One region of the Angustibacter sp. Root456 genome, then DNA from elsewhere that is predicted to be linked to it. Evidence: riboswitches for the same ligand, from Rfam matches in the RefSeq annotation. Region 1 holds a riboswitch; the other holds the start of a gene.

Region 1 (4,204 bases):
AAGGTGACCGCACCCTCGACCAGTGCGAACAGCGTGTCGTCGCCGCCGCGGCCCACACCGACACCGGGGTGGAAGTGGGTGCCGCGCTGACGCACGATGATCTCGCCCGCGCCGACGACCTGGCCGCCGTAGCGCTTCACGCCGAGGCGCTGGGCGTTGGAGTCGCGACCGTTGCGCGTGGACGACGCGCCCTTCTTGTGTGCCATGAGAGTGCCTGCCTTGTGGGGACGGAGGGCCTGGGAGTGAGCCGGAGCGGAGGCTCAGGCCTCGATGCCGGTGACCTTGACGCGGGTGAGGTGCTGACGGTGACCCTGACGCTTGCGGTAACCGGTCTTGTTCTTGAACTTCATGATCGTGATCTTGGGGCCCTTCTCCGGGGAGACGAGCTCGGCGGTGACCTTGACCTTGGCGAGCTTCGCGGCGTCGCTGGTCACGGTGTCGCCGTCGACGAGCAGCAGGGGCGCCAGCTCGAGGGTGTCACCCGCCTTGCCCTCGACCTTGTCGATGACCAGGACGTCGCCGACGGACACCTTCTCCTGACGGCCGCCAGCGCGGACGATCGCGTACACGTGAAGCTCACTTCTCTCGACGTTCGTTAAGGGCCCAGGCGCGCGCCACCAGCGGCGAAGCCGCACGAGAGGCGAGCACAGGGAGGCGCGCGCGGAGCGCACCGACTCATCAGGGTACCGCAGGGGCGCGGGGCCGGGTCAAACCGGCCAGTGCACCCCCTGCCAGGGGGCGTCCCAGAACATCCACTCGTAGCGCGTGGCCGTCCCGAACGCCTCCAGCATACGCGCGCGGGTGGCCGGGCCCGAGCACGCCGCCGCCCGGTCGGCCATCTCGCGCGCCTCGATCGTGCGAGCGGCGAAGGCGGTGTCGCCGTACTGGTCGATCCAGCGCCGGTAGGGGTGGTCGGGCTGGTCGCGCGTGCGCTCGAGCAGCCGCTCCCCCACGTCGGCGTACACCCAGAAGCACGGCAGGACGGCGGCGAGCAGCTCGGCGTAGTCGCCGCGCTGGGCCACGGCGAGCAGGTAGGAGGTGTAGGCGGTGCAGGCGGCCGAGGCCGCCGGCACGTCGAGGGCCGGGTCGGCGTCCGGCACGTCGACCCAGGACTCGTGCAGCTGGCGCTCGACGGCGAGGGCCTGCTGGGCCGACTGCGCCCACCACAGCTGCTGGTCAGCGTCCGGGGCGAGCGCGGCCAGCGTCGCCAGGGCCCGGGCGTACTGCTGCAGGTAGAGCCCGTCCTGGCGCAGGTACTCGGCGAACACCGGCTCGGGCAGCGTGCCGTCGGCCAGCGCCTGCACGAACGGCAGGTCGTCGATCGCGGCGCGCACCGCGGCGGTGGCGTCCCACGCCTGCGTCGTGAAGGACCGCCCGGACGACGGCACGGTGTCGTGCAGGTGGTCGACCGGCCCGGCGCCCTGCCCGATCTCGAGTCCCGCACCGGCCTCGATCGCGCCGGCCAGCCACGCCTTGGCGTCACGCACGGCTTCGTACCAGCTCGGGCGGCTGGGCCGCAGGGTCGCCACCGCGGTCGACAGCGTGCACCCGGTGCCGTGCGTGTGCGGCGTGGCGACCCGGTGGCCGCGCAGCTCGTGCACCGTGCCGTCGGCGTCCACGAGGGCGTCGGGGCTGAGCGGGCCACCGAGGTGGCCGCCCTTCACCAGCACGTGCACCTGGTGGCGGCGGGCCAGCTCACGGCCCTGGGTCAGCGCGTCCTGCCAGCACGTCGCCTCGGCGCACCTGAGCAGGTCGGCCAGCTCGGGCAGGTTGGGCGTCACGACGTCGGCGCACTCGAGCAGCCGGTCGCGCAGCGCGCTGACGGCGTCCGCGGGCAGCAGCCGGTGACCGGACTGCGAGACCATCACGGGGTCGAGGACGACGTACCGCGGGGCCTGGCGCGCGAGCCAGTCGGCCACCACGTCGACGACCTCGGCGGTGCCCAGCATGCCGATCTTCACCGCGTCGATGCGCACGTCGTCGGACAGCGCGTCGAGCTGCTCGCGCAGGAAGCTCGCCGGGGGAACGTGCACGGCACGCACGCCCTGGGTGTTCTGCGCGGTGAGTGCCGTGATGGCGCTCATGCCGTAACCGCCATGCGCGGCAACGGTTTTCAGGTCGGCTTGGATGCCCGCTCCCCCGCTGGGGTCGCTGCCGGCAACGGCCAGCACGCTGACGGGTCGGGTGGGTGTGGCAGTACGCGTCATCGCGTGACGATCCCTTCGCTAGTCCTAGCTAGATCAGGTTCGACGGGTCTCATCTCAGCTCCGCGACGGAGCACCCCGTGTCACTGCCAGCCACCGTAGCGAGGGTCGCGACCGCGACCCTCAGGGGGTCAGGTGCGCCCGCAGCGCGCGGACGGCCGCAGCCGGGTCGACCGCCTGCGTCACAGCGCGGACGACGACGACCCGCCGCGCGCCCGCCGCCAGCACCTCCGGCAGCCGCCGCTCGTCGATGCCGCCGATGGCGAACCACGGCTTCGCCGGCTCGGCGGCCGCCGCGGCTCGCGGCAGGTCGAGCCCGGTCGCCGCCCGCCCCGGCTTGGTGGGCGTGGTCCAGACCGGCCCGGTGCAGAAGTAGTCGACGTCGTGGTCGTCGGCGGCCTGCGCGGCCTGCTGAGGGTCGTGCGTGCTGCGACCGATGATCACGTCCGGCCCGACCACCGCGCGCGCCTGCGCCGGCGTGAGGTCGCGCTGCCCGACGTGCAGGACGTCGGCGCCCGCGGTCACCGCCAGGTCGGCGCGGTCGTTGACCGCGAGCAACGCACCGTGGCGCCGGCAGGCCGCCGCGAAGGTCGCCAGCAGGTCGAGCTCCTCGGCGGCCTCCAGGTGCTTCTCGCGCAGCTGCACGACGTCGACGCCGGCGCCGAGGACGGCGTCGAGGAACGGCTCGAGGTCGCCGCGCTCGCGTCGGGCGTCGGTGCACAGGTAGAGCCTCGCCGCGTCGAGTCGACGCGATCGAGCGGTGCGCGGCCTGGGTTCGGTCTCGGTGCGGGTCACGCGCCGATCCAACCAGGCGCTAGGGTCGGCCTCGAAGCACGGGAGCCCGCACGGGCTGAGAGGGTGCGCCCGCACCGACCGTCGAACCTGCTCCGGGTCATGCCGGCGAAGGGAGCTACCGCCGTGGACGTCGTCGTCATCGGTGCCGGCGTCATCGGCCTGTCGTGCGCCTGGCGGCTCGCCCAGCAGGGAGCCGAGGTGACGGTGGTCGACGACGGCGGCCCCGCGGCCAGCGACGTGGCGGCGGGCATGCTCGCCCCGGTCACCGAGGCCGCGTTCGGCGAGGAGCCCTTGCTGCGACTGGCCTGTCACGCGGTCGCCACCTACCCGTCGTACGTCGACGAGCTCGGCGGCAGCGAGGTCGTCCCGGTGCGGCACGAGGGCACGCTCAGCGTCGGGCTCACCGCCGACGACCGCGCGGAGCTGGCTCGTCTCACCACCTACCGCGACGGTCTCGGACTGCGCACCGAGCAGCTCACGCGGCGCGACACCCGCGAGCGCGAGCCCTTCCTCGCGGCGTCGGTGGGCGGCGCGCTGCTGGCCGCCGACGACCTGTCGGTCGACAACCGCGCCGTGCGCGCCGCGCTACGCGCCCAGGCTCGCGCGGCGGGCGCCGAGATGCTGACTGGCGGCCCGGCACGGCTGCAGGTCGACGCGGGGCGGGCGGTCGGGGTGGCCGTGGGAGTCGACGAGGTGCGCGCCGACGTCGTGGTGCTGGCCGCAGGGGCGCGCAGCAGTGTCGTCGACGGCGTGCCCGAGCACGCCCTGCCACCCGTGGTGCCGGTGAAGGGCCACGTGCTGCGGCTACGCCCCCAGCCCGGCCGTCACGGACCGCCGGCCCTCACCCACACCGTGCGGGCGCTCGTGCACGGCCGCGAGGTCTACCTCGTGCCCCGCGCCGACGGCGAGCTCGTCGTGGGCGCCACCGTCGAGCACCAGGGCCTCGACGACACGGTGGTCGTCGCCGCGGTGCGCGGCCTGCTGCGCGACGCCCACGAGGTGCTGCCGATCGTCGACGAGCTGGCGCTCGCGGAGGTGTCGACCGGGCTGCGCCCAGGGACTCCCGACAACGCGCCGGTCGTCGGCTGGTCGGCGGTGCCCGGGCTGTTCGTCGCCACCGGCCACTACCGCAACGGGATCCTGCTCAGCGGCGTCACCGGGGAAGAGGTGGCCAGACAGGTCGCGGGCCATCCGCCGTCGGCGCT
Region 2 (4,204 bases), on a different contig from region 1:
TGCGTGCGACGAGCGCGTGCTCGGGCGCCTGCGGCAGCCAGGCGACTCGCGCCGCCAGCTCACGCGAGCGCCAGCGATGCGGTCGCCGCTCGCGACGCGGGGCCCACTCGGCGTCCGCGAGCAGCTCACCGGAGGTCGGTGCGGCGAGCCCGGCGAGCACGCCGAGCGCCGTCGACTTGCCCGCGCCGCTGCGTCCGGTGACGGTCGTGACCACACCGCGGACGAGGCTCGCGTCGAACGGGCCGACCCCTGCCGCCGGGCCGCGCCCGCGCCCGCTGCCGGGGCGAGCGACGACGTCGCGGGCCCTGAGCAGGCAGGCGCCGGGCGCTGTGGCGACGACCTCCGGGACCACGGGGGCCACGTCGTCGACCCACAGGCCCGCCCCGCGCAGCTGGTCGGCGGCGTCGGCCAGCACCCGGGCAGGCGCGCCGTCGGCCACCACACCGCCGGCGGAGCCCAGCACCACGAGGCGGTCGACGTGGTCGAGCCACGGCGCCATGCGGTGCTCGACCACCACGAGGGTGCAGCCGCTGCGCTCGGCCACCGCCAGCACCGCCTCGCGCACGCGGGCGGCGTTGGTGGCGTCCAGCATCGCTGCCGGCTCGTCGAGCAGCAGCAGGCCCGGGCGCAGCGCGAGGGCACCGGCGAGCGCCAGCCGCTGGCCCTCACCGCCCGACAGCGCCGCGGTCGGCCGGTCGGCGGCGTAGGGGAAGGCGCTGCGCCGCAACGAGTCCTCGACGCGCGCCCAGATGTCGTCCCGCGACAGTGCGAGGTTCTCGGGGCCGAACGCCGTGTCGCGTCCGACCCGGTCGGCGACCACGGCGGCGCTGGGGTCCTGCAGCAGCAGGCCGGTGACGCCGTCGACCTGCACCTCGCCGGCCAGCTCGCCGTCGTCGGCCGACAGACGCCCCGCCAGGGCACGCAGCAGCGTCGACTTGCCGGCCCCGCTCGGCCCGGCGAGCACGATGCGCTCGCCGGGCTCGAGCCGCAGATCGATCTGGTCGAGCACGCGGTCGCGGCGTCCCCACGGCCGCCACGTGAGACCGCGGACGTCGACGCTGGCGCCGCTCACCGCGCGGAGGTGGTGTTCCGCTGCAGCTCTGCGTCGCGGGCGCGGGCCTGCTCGCGTCCGGCCGGGAAGGCCGCCAGGGCGCCCGAGCGGGTCAGCGCCCGCACGATCAGCCAGCCGAGCAGTCCGGCCAGCAGCACGCCCGAGAGCATGAAGGTCACCAGGTAGAGCACCGTGCCGCCCGCGCCGAAGGTCGTGGCGTAGTCGTAGGTGAAGTACTCGTACGCCGTCTCGAGCGTTGCCGCGAGCGCGGCGCTGAGCGCAGCCACGCCCGGGCCGAACCGGCGGAACAAGAAGATGGCCAGCACGATCTCGACGCCCAGGCCCTGCAGCAGCCCGGACACGAGCGTCGCGACGCCCCACTGGTTGCCGAGCAGGTACTCGACGTTGGCGGCCACGAGCTCGGCGAGCAGGGCGGCGCCGGGACGCCGGACGACGAGCCCACCGACGACGCCGGCCAGCAGCCACGGGCCGCCCAGCAGACCCCCGAGCGCCGGGACGGCGGTGAACGCGGGGCTCACGACGGTGTACGCCGCCGACCAGCCCCAGTAGGCGACACCGAACGCGACACCCAGCATCGCGGCGGTGACGAGGTCGACGGTGCGCCAGCGGGTGAGCTCGCCCAGCGACGGACGTGAGGTGACAGCGGGTGCCGTCATGGTGTGGAACCTCCTACGTTGCAGCAGGAGGGGTACCGCCGTGGCGGCACGTGCTCGACGCACCGACACGGCGGTCGAGATTCCCGACTCCCTCCACCGGTGCTAACCGGATCAGGTTCGAGGGTCTGCGGTTGCCCGCACTCTCAGCGCCTGGTGGCGCTCCCCTGTCGTGTGATCCCACGCTACACCGGTGTGACGGTCCGGTCGACCGTCCGGTCGACCGTCCGGTCGACTGCGCCGACGGGTGGCTGCCCGGCGTCCGGTGGGGCAGGCTGGCGGCATGGGTGCAACGACGTGGAAGATCCTCGGTACCGGCGGCGCGGTGGTCGCCGGCATCGCCGCACGCAACCTGCTCACCACGGGCTGGAAGGCGGCGACGGGCTCGGCCCCTCCCACCAACCCCGAGCACCCCGACGTCGAGTGGCACGAGGCCGTGCTGTGGGCCGTGCTCAGCGGCGCCGTGATCGGTGTGGCGCGCATGCTGGCCACGCGCAAGGCTGCCGAGTACTACCGCAACTCCACCGGGCACCTGCCGCCCGACATGGCCGAGGTGCAGTGAGCGCCCCTCCCCGTTGATCACGTTCAGTGGGCGACACCCCGCTTGTCGAGGGTTGCACCCCTCGACAAGCGGACGCGACCCTCGAGGAGCAGCGGACTAGAGGTCGAGCGCGCGCGCCAGCGGGACGCCCGGACGGTAGGCCAGGTGCCGGTACGTCGGCGCCTCCAGCACCGCGAGGTCGGCCCGAGCACCCACGCCCAGGTGGCCGACGTCCGGACGCCGCAGCGCCAGGGCACCCCCGGCCGTGGCCGCCCACAGCGCCTCGGCCGGTGACAGCCCCATCTCGCGCACCGCGAGCGCGATGACGAACGGCATCGACGAGGTGTAGCAGCTGCCCGGGTTGCAGTCGGTGGCGAGGGCCACCACCACGCCCGCGTCGACGAGGGCGCGGGCATCCGGGTACGGCGAGCGGGTCGAGAACTCGACGCCGGGCAACAGCGTCGCCACCGTGCCGTCGCGCCCGGGCGCGGGGCTCGCGCCGGCGAGCGCGTCGACGTCCGCCGCGCTCAGGTGCGTGCAGTGGTCGACGCTCGCCGCACCGAGATCGACGGCGAGCCGGACGCCGGGCCCCGCCGAGAGCTGGTTGCCGTGCACCCGAGGCAGCAGCCCCGCCGCCATGCCGGCGGTGAGCACCACGCGCGCCTCGTCGCCGTCGAAGGCGTGCGGGCTCGCGGGCTCGCAGAAGACGTCGACCCACCGGGCGAGCGGCGCGCAGGCCGCCAGCATCGGGCCAGTGACCAGGTCGATGTACGCGCGCCGGTCAGCGCCCGCCGGCACGACGTGGGCGCCGAGGAACGTCGTCTCGTCGGTGATCTCACGGGCGATGCGCAGGCTGCGCGCCTCGTCGGCCACCGTGAGGCCGTAGCCGCTCTTGACCTCGAGGGTCGTCGTGCCCTGGGCGCGCATCTCGGCCTGCAGCGCGCGGGCGCGAGCCAGCAGCAGCTCGTCGGGAGCGGCGCGCGTGGCGGCGACGGTCGTGGCGATGCCGCCGCCGTCGTAGGGCGTGCCGGTCATCCGCGCCTCGAACTCTCGCGAGCGGTCACCGGCGAAGACGAGGTGGCTGTGCGAGTCGACGAAGCCCGGGACGACGGCGCGGCCGGCGAGGTCGAGGTGCTGATCGGCGTCAGGTGCCTGGCGCTGCGGCCCGACCCAGGCCACCGTGGCGCCCTCGACCACCACGGCGGCCTGCTCGATCACCCCCAGCGGCGAGCCGTCACCGAGGCTGGCGTCGTTCGTGACCAGCTCGCTGATGCCCGTGAGCAGCACGCTCGACATCTCAGTCCTCCCACAACGGCGCGATGGCCTCGGCCAGCAGGCGGCCGACGTCACCGAGCACGTGACGTCCGTCGGAGACCACCGTGCGCCCGGCGTTCACCACCGTGTGGACGTCGGACGCCGTGGCACCGTAGATGGCTTGCGGCACAGCGGTTCCCGCGGTGCGTACGGTGTCGAGCCGCACGGCCACCAGGTCGGCCGGAGCCCCGACTGCGATGCGGCCAGCCTCGGGCCAGCCCAGCGAGGCGTGGCCGTTCACGGTGAGCGCCTCGACCAGCTGAGCGGGCGTGAACACCCCGCGTTCCAACGAGAACAGCCGCTCATGCATCTCCAGCGCGCGCGCCTCCTCCAGCAGGTCGACCACGGCGTTCTGGTCGCTGCCGAGGCACAGGGGGCTTCCGTGCTCGGCCATGAGCTTGGCGGGCCCGATGCCGTCGGCGAGGTCGCGTTCGGTGGTCGGGCACAGGCACACGGACGTGCCCGTGCTGCCGAGCAGCTCCATGTGCGGCGCGACGGTGGCGTGCACGACGGTGGTGCGCGGACCGAGGGCGTCCGCACCGGCCAGCAGCTCGGTGGGCGAGCGGCCGTAGAACGCCAGTGCCGCCTCGTTCTCGGCGAACTGCTCGGACAGGTGGGCGTGCA

Evidence for each region. A riboswitch is a leader RNA that binds a small molecule or an ion and turns the genes downstream of it on or off. The one in region 1 is predicted to bind thiamine pyrophosphate.
Region 2: it holds a riboswitch for thiamine pyrophosphate, as region 1 does, so the genes downstream of both, ASD06_RS17645 (ECF transporter S component) here and thiD (bifunctional hydroxymethylpyrimidine kinase/phosphomethylpyrimidine kinase) in region 1, are expected to answer to the same signal.

What each region holds. Positions count from the first base shown of each region.
Region 1 is NZ_LMER01000003.1:41,817-46,020, reverse strand. It holds gene rpmA (50S ribosomal protein L27) at 1-206, opposite strand, end outside; gene rplU (50S ribosomal protein L21) at 261-569, opposite strand; gene thiD (bifunctional hydroxymethylpyrimidine kinase/phosphomethylpyrimidine kinase) at 708-2,207, opposite strand; TPP riboswitch at 2,200-2,295, opposite strand; gene thiE (thiamine phosphate synthase) at 2,328-2,999, opposite strand; TPP riboswitch at 3,028-3,130, shown strand; gene thiO (glycine oxidase ThiO) at 3,123-4,204, shown strand, end outside.
Region 2 is NZ_LMER01000020.1:626,960-631,163, reverse strand. It holds gene ASD06_RS17650 (ABC transporter ATP-binding protein) at 1-1,072, opposite strand, end outside; gene ASD06_RS17645 (ECF transporter S component) at 1,069-1,728, opposite strand; TPP riboswitch at 1,800-1,904, opposite strand; gene ASD06_RS17640 (DUF4235 domain-containing protein) at 2,009-2,287, shown strand; gene hutI (imidazolonepropionase) at 2,384-3,562, opposite strand; gene ASD06_RS17630 (formimidoylglutamate deiminase) at 3,564-4,204, opposite strand, start outside.